3 regions of the Undibacterium sp. GW821-FHT07F11 genome follow, and region 3 is predicted to be linked to each of the others. Evidence: predicted binding sites of a transcription regulator. Region 3 holds the regulator's gene; each other region holds the start of a gene.
What was found. Region 3 encodes LexA, which represses DNA repair genes until DNA is damaged. Its sites were predicted from a motif close to ACTGTATNNNNATACAGT; they were not measured.

Region 1 (3,283 bases), on a different contig from region 3:
TTTACAGGCAGGTCCATCAACTTCCTGCTCATTTTTTTGGGGGCTGCCATGCAGTTGGTGGCGTTCAGCGCCGTGCTGTGGTCAATCTCCCACTTGCTGGTCGGCGTATTGGTGGTGTACGCCCTTATCGGTACTGGTGCAGCGCTGTATGCATTTGGCAACCCCTTGATACACCTGAATTTCTGGCAGCTTCGGCGCGAGGCCGACTTCCGTTACAGTCTGATGCGTGTACGCGAAAATGCTGAATCAATCGCCTTCTACCGCGGCGAAGCGCAGGAGCGCGCGCATATAGACAGCAAGCTTCACCGCGTCATCCAGAACTACGACAAGCTGATCAAGAAACAGCGTTCTCTTAATCTGTACCAGCGCACGTTCAGCCAGCTCACTTTGGTATTGCCAGTGGCGATACTTGCCCAGCAAGTCCTGTCAGGTGAGCTGGAGGTGGGGCGCGCGACGCAGGCGGTCGGGGCATTTGCTGCCGTACTCGGCGCAGTGGGCGTGATCGTTGAAAACTTCGAGAGCCTGAGCCGCTTTGTGGCGGGCGTAGGCCGGCTGCAGACATTGTCCGACCTGGTTTTACCGAAGACGAAATCCGAACCGACTGCAGAGGTCGAGCCCGTACGCATCCAGTTACGCCCAGGCACCCGGCTCGCACTGGAATCAGTCACACTGCATCCACCGCAATCACAACGCGTACTGATCAAGGAACTGAGCCTTGCATTGCAACCAGGTGAGGCACTGCTCATTACCGGCGACAGCGGCTGCGGCAAAAGCTCGCTATTACGGGCGATTGCCGGATTGTGGCACACCGGTAGCGGCCTCATCCATCATCCGCCGCTGGAAGATTTCTTTTTCCTGCCGCAGCAACCTTATTTGCAGATGGGTTCGCTGCGTAGCCAACTGATCTACCCTAGCGCTGACTCAGAACTAAGCGACGAACAGTTACTGGAGATTCTCGATCAAGTGTATCTGCCACAACTGGCTGAGCGTGTAGGCGGCCTGTCTGCGGTGCAGGACTGGGAAAAGCTGCTGTCCGTCGGCGAGCAGCAACGCATGGCATTCGCCCGCATCCTGGTCCATACACCTGGCATTGTCATTCTCGACGAAGCAACCAGCGCACTCGACAGTGCCAACGAATCAGCCCTGTACGCACGCCTGCGTGAGAGCGGCGTCACCTTGATCAGTATCGCCCACCGCCCCGCCGTGCTGAAGCACCACACTCATGTTCTGCACTTGCTAGGTGACGGCGCATGGAAGCTGCATGAGGCGAGTACTTACCAGTTTGATGCAGCAGTAGTCAATATGGTCAGTGTGAGCGATGAGACAGCACAGCCTTTGCCTTCGTTACAGGCTGCAGCAGCATAATTAGCGGGTGCAAGGTGCAAAAGCGCAAGTGAGAGGTGCCGTCAGTTGAACGCGAGCGTGGAAACTGACAGTAACTTTATTCTTTTGATCAGATTTATCTATCGGCTGTCAAAATCGACTGCCGAGAAATTTTGCCAAATGAATAATAATTGGATGATTGCCAATACTTCGCTGTAAAATCCCCCGTTCAGCAATCAATGCAAAAAGTCGCTTGCATAAATCACTGTTTTTTTATACAGTACTGCAAATCGCAGGAAATTAAGCCTGTATTCCTTTTTCCACCCGCCGCTTATTGAATGAAAGAATGTATGGACGATAAGAAACCAGAAAATGCCTCAGAAAAAGCAAAGGCACTTGCAGCAGCGCTGGCACAGATAGAAAAGCAGTTTGGTAAAGGTTCGGTCATGCGTATGGCCGACGGTGAAGTGGTGGAAGAGGTGCAGGTTGTCTCTACTGGCTCTCTGGGGCTGGATATTGCGCTGGGCGTCGGTGGCTTGCCACGTGGCCGTGTTGTTGAGATTTATGGCCCTGAATCTTCTGGTAAAACCACATTGACGCTGCAGGCGATTGCTGAAATGCAAAAGCTGGGTGGTACTTGTGCGTTTATCGATGCTGAGCATGCGCTGGACGTTGGTTACGCTCAAAAACTGGGTGTGAATCTGTCTGATTTGCTGATTTCACAGCCTGATACAGGTGAGCAGGCACTGGAAATTACCGATGCGCTGGTACGTTCAGGCAGTGTTGACCTGGTGGTTATTGACTCGGTCGCAGCTTTGACGCCACGTGCCGAGATTGAGGGCGACATGGGTGATTCTTTGCCTGGTCTGCAAGCACGTCTGATGTCTCAGGCTTTGCGTAAGCTGACAGGCAGTATCAAACGTACCAATACCCTGGTGATTTTTATTAACCAGATCCGTATGAAGATTGGCGTCATGTTTGGTAGCCCTGAGACGACGACAGGCGGTAATGCACTGAAGTTTTATGCTTCCGTACGTCTGGATATCCGCCGCACCGGTTCTATCAAGTCTGGTGATGAAGTGGTGGGTAATGAAACCAAGGTCAAGGTTGTCAAGAACAAGGTGGCACCGCCATTTAAAGAAGCGCACTTTGACATCATGTATGGCGAAGGCACTTCACGCGAAGGCGAGATTCTGGATCTGGCAGCCGATGCCAAGATCATAGAAAAAGCAGGCGCATGGTATAGCTATAACGGTGAGCGTATTGGCCAGGGTAAGGACAATGCACGTACTTATCTGAAAGAGCGTCCTGAACTGTCATTTGAAATTGAAAACAAAGTGCGTGAACATCTGGGCGTACCTTTGTTGATGCCATCAGCGGCGACGGCTGAGTAAGTTGAAACACTGAGTTGAAACACTGAGTTGAGGCACTAAGTTGTAGCACCAAGCTGCGACACTGTCAGCACCATAGTTTTGTATCATGCCGGTTGGTCGCTGCCAACCGGCATTTTTTGCTTTTAAAGTATGAAAAAACCTGCCATTAGTCTGAAAGCCCGTGCCCTGCGTTACTTATCCATGCGTGAGCATAGCCGCATGGAGCTGGAACGCAAGCTGGCACGCTATGTAGAAGAAGGCGATGACGTGGCTGCCGTGCTGGATTTTCTGGAGGCGGCCAAGTATTTGTCTGGCGAACGATTTTCTGAGTCGCTGGTGAACCGGCGGCAAGCTAGGTTTGGTAATAACCGTATTTTGGCGGAGCTGCAAAGCCATGGTCTGGATGCGCAGGATATAGAAAACGTCAAGGAAGACTTGAAAGAGTCTGAAGTAGAGAGGGCGGTTCAGGTCTTGCACAGGAAATTCCGGCATGCGCCGCAAGACCATCAGGAAAAAATGAAGCAGGCAGCGTTTTTGCAGCAGAGGGGGTTTTCAAGCCGGGCAACGCAGGCGGCGATGCGGGTGCC
Region 2 (3,283 bases), on a different contig from region 3:
GCTGTCAAACAGGCTGCTCCAGATAGGCTCACGTATGGCGGCTTTTTCGCCATATTTGGTCCACAGTTTGCGATTGGTAAAACCCAGTTTGCGGCCTATGCGCACTTCGCCTTCTGCAGCACGTATGGTGTCGGATGCTTTTGCGATTTCATAAGCATCGTGAATACTTAAATCAAATTGCGAACTCAGGGGGCTCAAGTGTTGGGTACGTGCTCTTGCCTCAAGAAAGGTATAGGCATGTTGTTCGGCTAGTAAGGACATGGCATCAAGTTTGGTTAGATTGAGCACAAACCATGGGGAGATCAAGGTATTAAGAACCGCCCCATAAGTCACCGTTGTTGCCCGATCTGGGCATGGTTACGCCAAAATGTTCATAAGCGGACGGGGTTGCTATCCGGCCTCTGGGCGTGCGTTGCAAAAAACCCTGTTGTATCAGATAGGGTTCCAGTACATCTTCTATGGTGTCGCGTTCTTCACCTATGGCTGCAGCGACATTGTCCAGACCTACCGGGCCACCACCAAATTTAAAGAGGATGGCTTCCAGCAGTTTTCTGTCCATCAAATCAAAACCAACGGCATCGACATCCAGCATCTTCAATGCAGCATCAGCAATATCTTTGGTGATTTCACCATTGCCCTTGACCTCGGCATAGTCGCGTACCCGTCGCAACAGGCGATTGGCAATACGTGGTGTGCCACGTGCCCGCTTGGCAATTTCACGCGCACCATCAGCTTGTATCGGTGCGGCCAGCAGTGATGCTGAGCGGGTCACGATCTTGGTCAATTCTTCCGGCGTGTAAAACTCCAGTCGGGCGACGATACCAAAACGGTCGCGCAACGGGTTGGTCAGCATGCCGGCACGGGTAGTCGCTCCGACCAAAGTGAAAGGCTGTAAATCCAGCTTCACCGAACGGGCTGCCGGGCCTTCGCCTATCATGATATCGATCTGGTAGTCTTCAAGCGCCGGGTACAAAATCTCTTCGACTACCGGTGACAGGCGATGTATCTCATCAATGAAGAGCACATCATTGGCTTCCAGGTTAGTCAGCAGGGCTGCCAGGTCACCGGCACGCTCCAGCACCGGGCCAGAAGTCTGGCGCAGGTTGACCCCCATCTCACGCGCAATGATATGTGCCAATGTGGTTTTACCCAGGCCTGGCGGGCCAAACAGCAGGGTATGATCAAGTGCTTCACTACGCTGTCTTGCTGCCGTGATAAAAATCTCCAGCTGGCCACGTATCTTTTCCTGGCCCACATATTCATCAAGCTGCTTGGGGCGCAGGGCGCGCTCTATTGCCTCTTCATTGGGCGAGCTCGGCGTGGCCGAGATAATGCGCGGCTCGCTGAAGTTGGAAGAAAGATTGTCGGTCTGTATCGTCATCGCTTAACCCTTGGACAATGCTTTCAATGCCAGCTTGATGCCGTCAGAAACGCCACTGCCAGCGGGCACGGACTTCATTGCCAGCAAAGCTTCCTTGTCAGAATAACCCAGGGCCTGCAAGGCATTCAGGATGTCGGCGCTATGGTCACCTGCTGCCAGTGCTGCAGTCGCATTACCCAGGTCAGCACCGAGCTTGCCTTTGAGTTCCAGCAGCAGGCGTTCAGCAGTTTTCTTGCCTATCCCAGGCACACGGGTCAGGCGTCCGGCTTCCTGCAGGGTGATGGCCTGTGCCAGGTCGGCTACCGACATGCCAGACAAAATGGATAAGGCAGTACGGGCACCGACACCGCTGATCTTGATCAATTGTTTGAAGGTGCTGCGTTCTTCTGCCGTGCCAAAACCAAACAGTACGTGTGCGTCTTCGCGTATCGCCAGATGCGTCAGCAAGACTACTTTTTCACCCAGATGTGGCAGGTTATAGAAAGTGCTCATGGGTACGTCGACCTCATAGCCTACGCCCTGGCAATCGACCAGCAATTGCGGAGGATTCTTTTCTATCAGAGTACCTGCAATGCGACCTATCATGAGACTGCTTCCGTACTGTATGAATAAGCAGTGATAGTAAACGATTCTGGCGCGTTTGACGAGGCAAATACGGGGAAATTATATGGATATTGCGATATTGCAATGTTGCAATGAAATGAGTTCTGCAGTTGCTAGCCTACCAGGCGTCCGCCCTTGACGCGCAAGCCCTTCTTGGCGAGTCCTGGCGCAATTGCGCCCAGCGTCGCCAGGGTATCACCACTATGCGCATGGCAAATCGCCACGCCCAGCGCATCGGCGGCATCGCTACCAGGCAAGCCGGACAAAGCCAGCAAGCGCTGTACCATGTCCTGTACCTGTTCTTTCTTGGCGCGACCATGGCCAACTACGCCTTGCTTCACTTGCAAGGCCGTATATTCTGCCACTGCCAGATCTGCCGCCACCAGCGCACAAATCGCCGCACCGCGGGCTTGCCCCAGCAACAGGGTGGATTGTGGATTGACGTTGACGAAGACTTTTTCTATGGCCGCACAATCAGGCTGGTAAGTACGTACTATTTCTGAAACGCCTGACAAAATTGTCTTCAAGCGTTCTGGCAAAGTGCCATCGATGGTCTTGATCGTTCCTGAGGCGATATATGTCAGCTTGCTGCCCTGTTTATGAATGACGCCAAAACCGGTGGTGCGCAAGCCGGGGTCTATGCCTAGGATTTTCATGAATTCTTTTGTTGGTATCTATGGGCTGGTGCTGATGTTGCTGAGCGGGTCTTGCTGGGGAGTATAGCGTATCAGTGTGGAATTTTATTTGTGCTTATGCGAGTGGGTGGTCACTTACGACTATTGTTATTTGTGATTAATGTACGTTGCATGCTGTGAGTTGTTAATGCTTTGCGAATTGTATTTGTGGGCGGCGAACGCCGCTGGGCTCCAGCCTGGTCTGGAGCGACGTCAAGGTAATTAAGATTGCATTAGCTTGCTGTCAGCTTGGTTGGAAGTGTGAGCTTCCTAAGCGTATAGAAAAACCTTCTGTCCTCAAAATTCGTCATTCCTGCGCAGGCAGGAATCTAGTGTCGTTCATTGCTTGCTGAGATCATTAATACTTGCGAATGACGTTCGTGATCAACTAACGCCGCTAGGCTCCAGCCTGCGCTGGAGCGACGTCAATTAAGTACGGAGGATTTAACCAGTCACGTGCTTGTTCGGCTCACACAATATCCAAATACAAATCCCGCCAGTAAGGATTGCTTTCTTCAATCAACCTGATCTTCCATTCCCGCTTCCAGGCCTTGATCTGCTTTTCACGCTGAATGGCCGAAAGAATTGAATCGACCTGTTCAAACCAGACCAGTTGATGAACCTT
Region 3 (3,283 bases):
CAAGGTCAACAATGATTTGACGAATGCTGAAAAAGTGCTGGAAGACGAACACTTTGGCCTCGATAAGGTCAAGGAACGCATCCTGGAATATCTTGCAGTGCAACAGCGCGTCGACAAGCTCAAAGCACCTATCCTCTGTCTGGTAGGTCCTCCGGGCGTGGGTAAAACCTCGCTGGGGCAATCCATCGCCCGCGCAACAAACCGCAAGTTTGTGCGTATGGCCCTGGGTGGTGTGCGTGATGAGGCAGAAATTCGCGGTCATCGCCGTACTTACATAGGCTCCATGCCAGGCAAGATTTTGCAAAGCTTGTCCAAGGTTGGTGTGCGTAATCCTTTGTTCCTGCTGGATGAAGTGGACAAGATGGGAGCTGACTTCCGTGGCGACCCTTCATCTGCCTTGCTGGAGGTATTGGACCCTGAACAAAATCACACTTTCTCAGATCACTATATCGAAGTCGATTTCGATTTGTCCGACGTGATGTTTGTAGCGACATCCAATTCCTACAATATCCCGCCAGCTTTGCTGGACAGGATGGAGGTTATACGTCTGTCGGGTTACACCGAAGATGAAAAAACCAGCATTGCGCAACGTTATCTGCTGCCTAAACAAATCAAGAACAATGGTTTGAAAGAAGGCGAAATCACCGTGGCTGAAAGTGCAATACGCGACATTATTCGCTATTACACCCGTGAAGCCGGTGTGCGTTCGCTGGAAAGGGAAATCTCCAAGATTTGCCGCAAGGTCGTGAAAATGCTCTTGTTGAAAAAGACCGAGAAAAAAGCCACGGTCAATTCAAAAAATCTGGATAAATACCTGGGTGTACGTCGCTATGACTTTGGCGTTGCCGTTAAAGATAACCAGATTGGTCAGGTAGTCGGTCTGGCCTGGACTGAAGTGGGTGGCGATTTGCTGACCATAGAAGCCGTAGCCATGCCAGGTAAAGGTGGTGTCATCCGCACAGGTACATTGGGCGATGTCATGAAAGAATCCATCGAAGCAGCTCGCACAGTTGTACGCAGTCGCGCCAAGCGTCTGGGTATCAAGGCGGATGTGTTCGAGAAGAGCGACATCCATATCCACGTACCGGAAGGTGCAACACCGAAAGATGGTCCATCTGCCGGTATCGCCATGACGACTGCTTTGGTGTCAGTGTTTACTGGCATTCCAGTCCGTGCTGATGTTGCCATGACAGGTGAGATCACCTTGCGTGGTGAAGTATTGCCTATCGGTGGCTTGAAAGAGAAATTGCTGGCTGCTCACCGTGGTGGCATCAAGACAGTCTTGATACCTGAGGAAAATGCCAAGGATCTGGCTGAGATCCCGGATAATGTCAAAAACAAACTGGAAATCATCCCGGTCAGGTGGATAGACAAAGTCCTGGAAATCGCGCTGGAAACACAACCTGTTCCTTTGGTAGATGAGCCGGTACCAGTGGCTGCAGCGACACCTGCCACGGCACCAACTGAAACGCCTGCGGATACTACCGTGGTCAAGCACTAAATTGTTGGGCAATAAGTTGTCGAGCGCTAAATCTGTTGCTCTGAAATAAAAAACGTCCGGATATCCGGACGTTTTTTTTATGGTAGTTGCTTATCAGAACTTGCCAGTGGGCAGGTATTAATAAGTTTGAGATGCTGCCCGGGCATGATGCAAATGAGAGGGCTGAATCACACCCGGGCTGATCTCAAACCCAGTTGCGCATGAGGCCAACAGCCAGACCTTCCAGCGCGAAATCTTCTTCAGTATCGCCAATCTTGATGACGGGGTAGTCCGGGTTTTCAGGCATCAGTTCTATCAGATTGCCAGTTTTCTTATAGCGCTTGACGGTCACATCATCACCGAGGCGGGCGACAACGATCTGGCCATTGCGTGCACTGTCGGCTTTTTTGACTGCCAGCAAGTCTCCATCAAGTATGCCAGCATCGCGCATGGACATGCCCCGCACCTTCAGCAAAAAGTCTGGCTTGGCAGAGAACAGGGCCGGATCTACGTTGTAAGTGGATTCTATATGTTCACTGGCTAGTATCGGCGAGCCGGCGGCAACGCGCCCAACCAGTGGCAGGGCCAGTTGCAATAGGGCGGGGTGAGGCAGTGCCAGTTGCTTGCCTGTGATATGGCTGGACAACTCAGATTCCAGCAGTCGTATGCCACGTGAAGTGCCCGCGGCAATTTCTATGACGCCTTTGCGTGCCAGGGCTTGCAGATGTTCTTCTGCAGCATTGGTTGAACGGAATCCCAATTCTGTCGCAATCTCGGCACGGGTAGGGGGAAAGCCCGTGTTTTGGATGGCGTCTTTAATCAGGTTCAGGATTTGCTCCTGGCGAGCGGTGAGTTTAAGCATGGCGTTTTCTAGTGTTAAGGTGCTGTATATACAAGCAGTCTGTATTTTTATACAGTAGAGCTGAATATGCAAGTCAAAATGCCTTCGATTAAGCATAAATGTGAAAAAAATACCGCACTTACTCAAAAGAACGGACTGAAAAATTGCCTAAGTCACTGATCCAATTGATCAATATGAAAAACTGGGTTATTATTGTCGGCTTTCCTCTTCCCGCACTCGTCTTGACGCCGAGGCGGGCTATTTTTATTGTCCACAAGGAGAATATATGCGTCATTATGAAATCGTATTTATCGTACATCCAGATCAGAGCGAGCAAGTTCCTGCAATGATCGAGCGCTACAAGGCAAGTGTTGTAGCCCGTGGTGGTCAAATCCACCGCGTTGAAGACTGGGGCCGTCGTCAATTGGCTTACATGATTCAAAAACTGGCAAAAGCACACTATGTTTGCTTGAACATCGAATGCGATGCTGAAACTCTGCTCGAGTTGGAAACAGCATTCAAATTCAATGATGCTGTCTTGCGTCACCTGACAGTCAAATTGAAAAAAGCAGAAACAACACCTTCTCCTATGATGAAAGCTGTTCAGAAAGAAGATGCTGCAAAAGCGCAACGTGTTGAAGCGCCTGCTGCTTAATAATTGACAAAGGTCGCGTAAAAAAATAGTGAATCAGCTGAAGCTCGTAGCCCGGATTGTGGAAAAAAGCGCATTGCGTTACACCCCGGCCGGTATCCCGATAGCTTCTGCTACCTTGATGCATAGTTCAGAAACTCGTGAGGCGAACACGGTTCGGCAGGTCGAGTTTGAGATTTCTGCGATGGCTGCTGGTGAAATATCCCAGCGTTTTGCAGAAATTGCCCTGGAACAGACCATGGAATTCACCGGTTTTTTAGCGCGCAAAAATCGCAATAGCAAAAGTCTCGTTTTTCATATCACTGAATTC

Region 1: a site for LexA is predicted at 1,588-1,605, ahead of recA (recombinase RecA). Genes of this name have one in related genera too.
Region 2: a site for LexA is predicted at 1,981-1,998, ahead of ruvA (Holliday junction branch migration protein RuvA). Genes of this name have one in related genera too.

The regions. Positions count from the first base shown of each region.
Region 1 is NZ_JBWKQH010000012.1:169,791-173,073, forward strand. It holds gene AC07OI_RS26750 (ABC transporter ATP-binding protein/permease) at 1-1,365, shown strand, start outside; gene recA (recombinase RecA) at 1,674-2,717, shown strand; gene recX (recombination regulator RecX) at 2,847-3,283, shown strand, end outside.
Region 2 is NZ_JBWKQH010000004.1:35,390-38,672, forward strand. It holds gene AC07OI_RS10710 (2-keto-4-pentenoate hydratase) at 1-261, opposite strand, end outside; gene ruvB (Holliday junction branch migration DNA helicase RuvB) at 311-1,381, opposite strand; gene ruvA (Holliday junction branch migration protein RuvA) at 1,385-1,966, opposite strand; gene ruvC (crossover junction endodeoxyribonuclease RuvC) at 2,098-2,640, opposite strand; gene AC07OI_RS10730 (GIY-YIG nuclease family protein) at 3,128-3,283, opposite strand, start outside.
Region 3 is NZ_JBWKQH010000010.1:294,288-297,570, reverse strand. It holds gene lon (endopeptidase La) at 1-1,501, shown strand, start outside; gene lexA (transcriptional repressor LexA) at 1,686-2,342, opposite strand; gene rpsF (30S ribosomal protein S6) at 2,608-2,976, shown strand; gene priB (primosomal replication protein N) at 3,005-3,283, shown strand, end outside.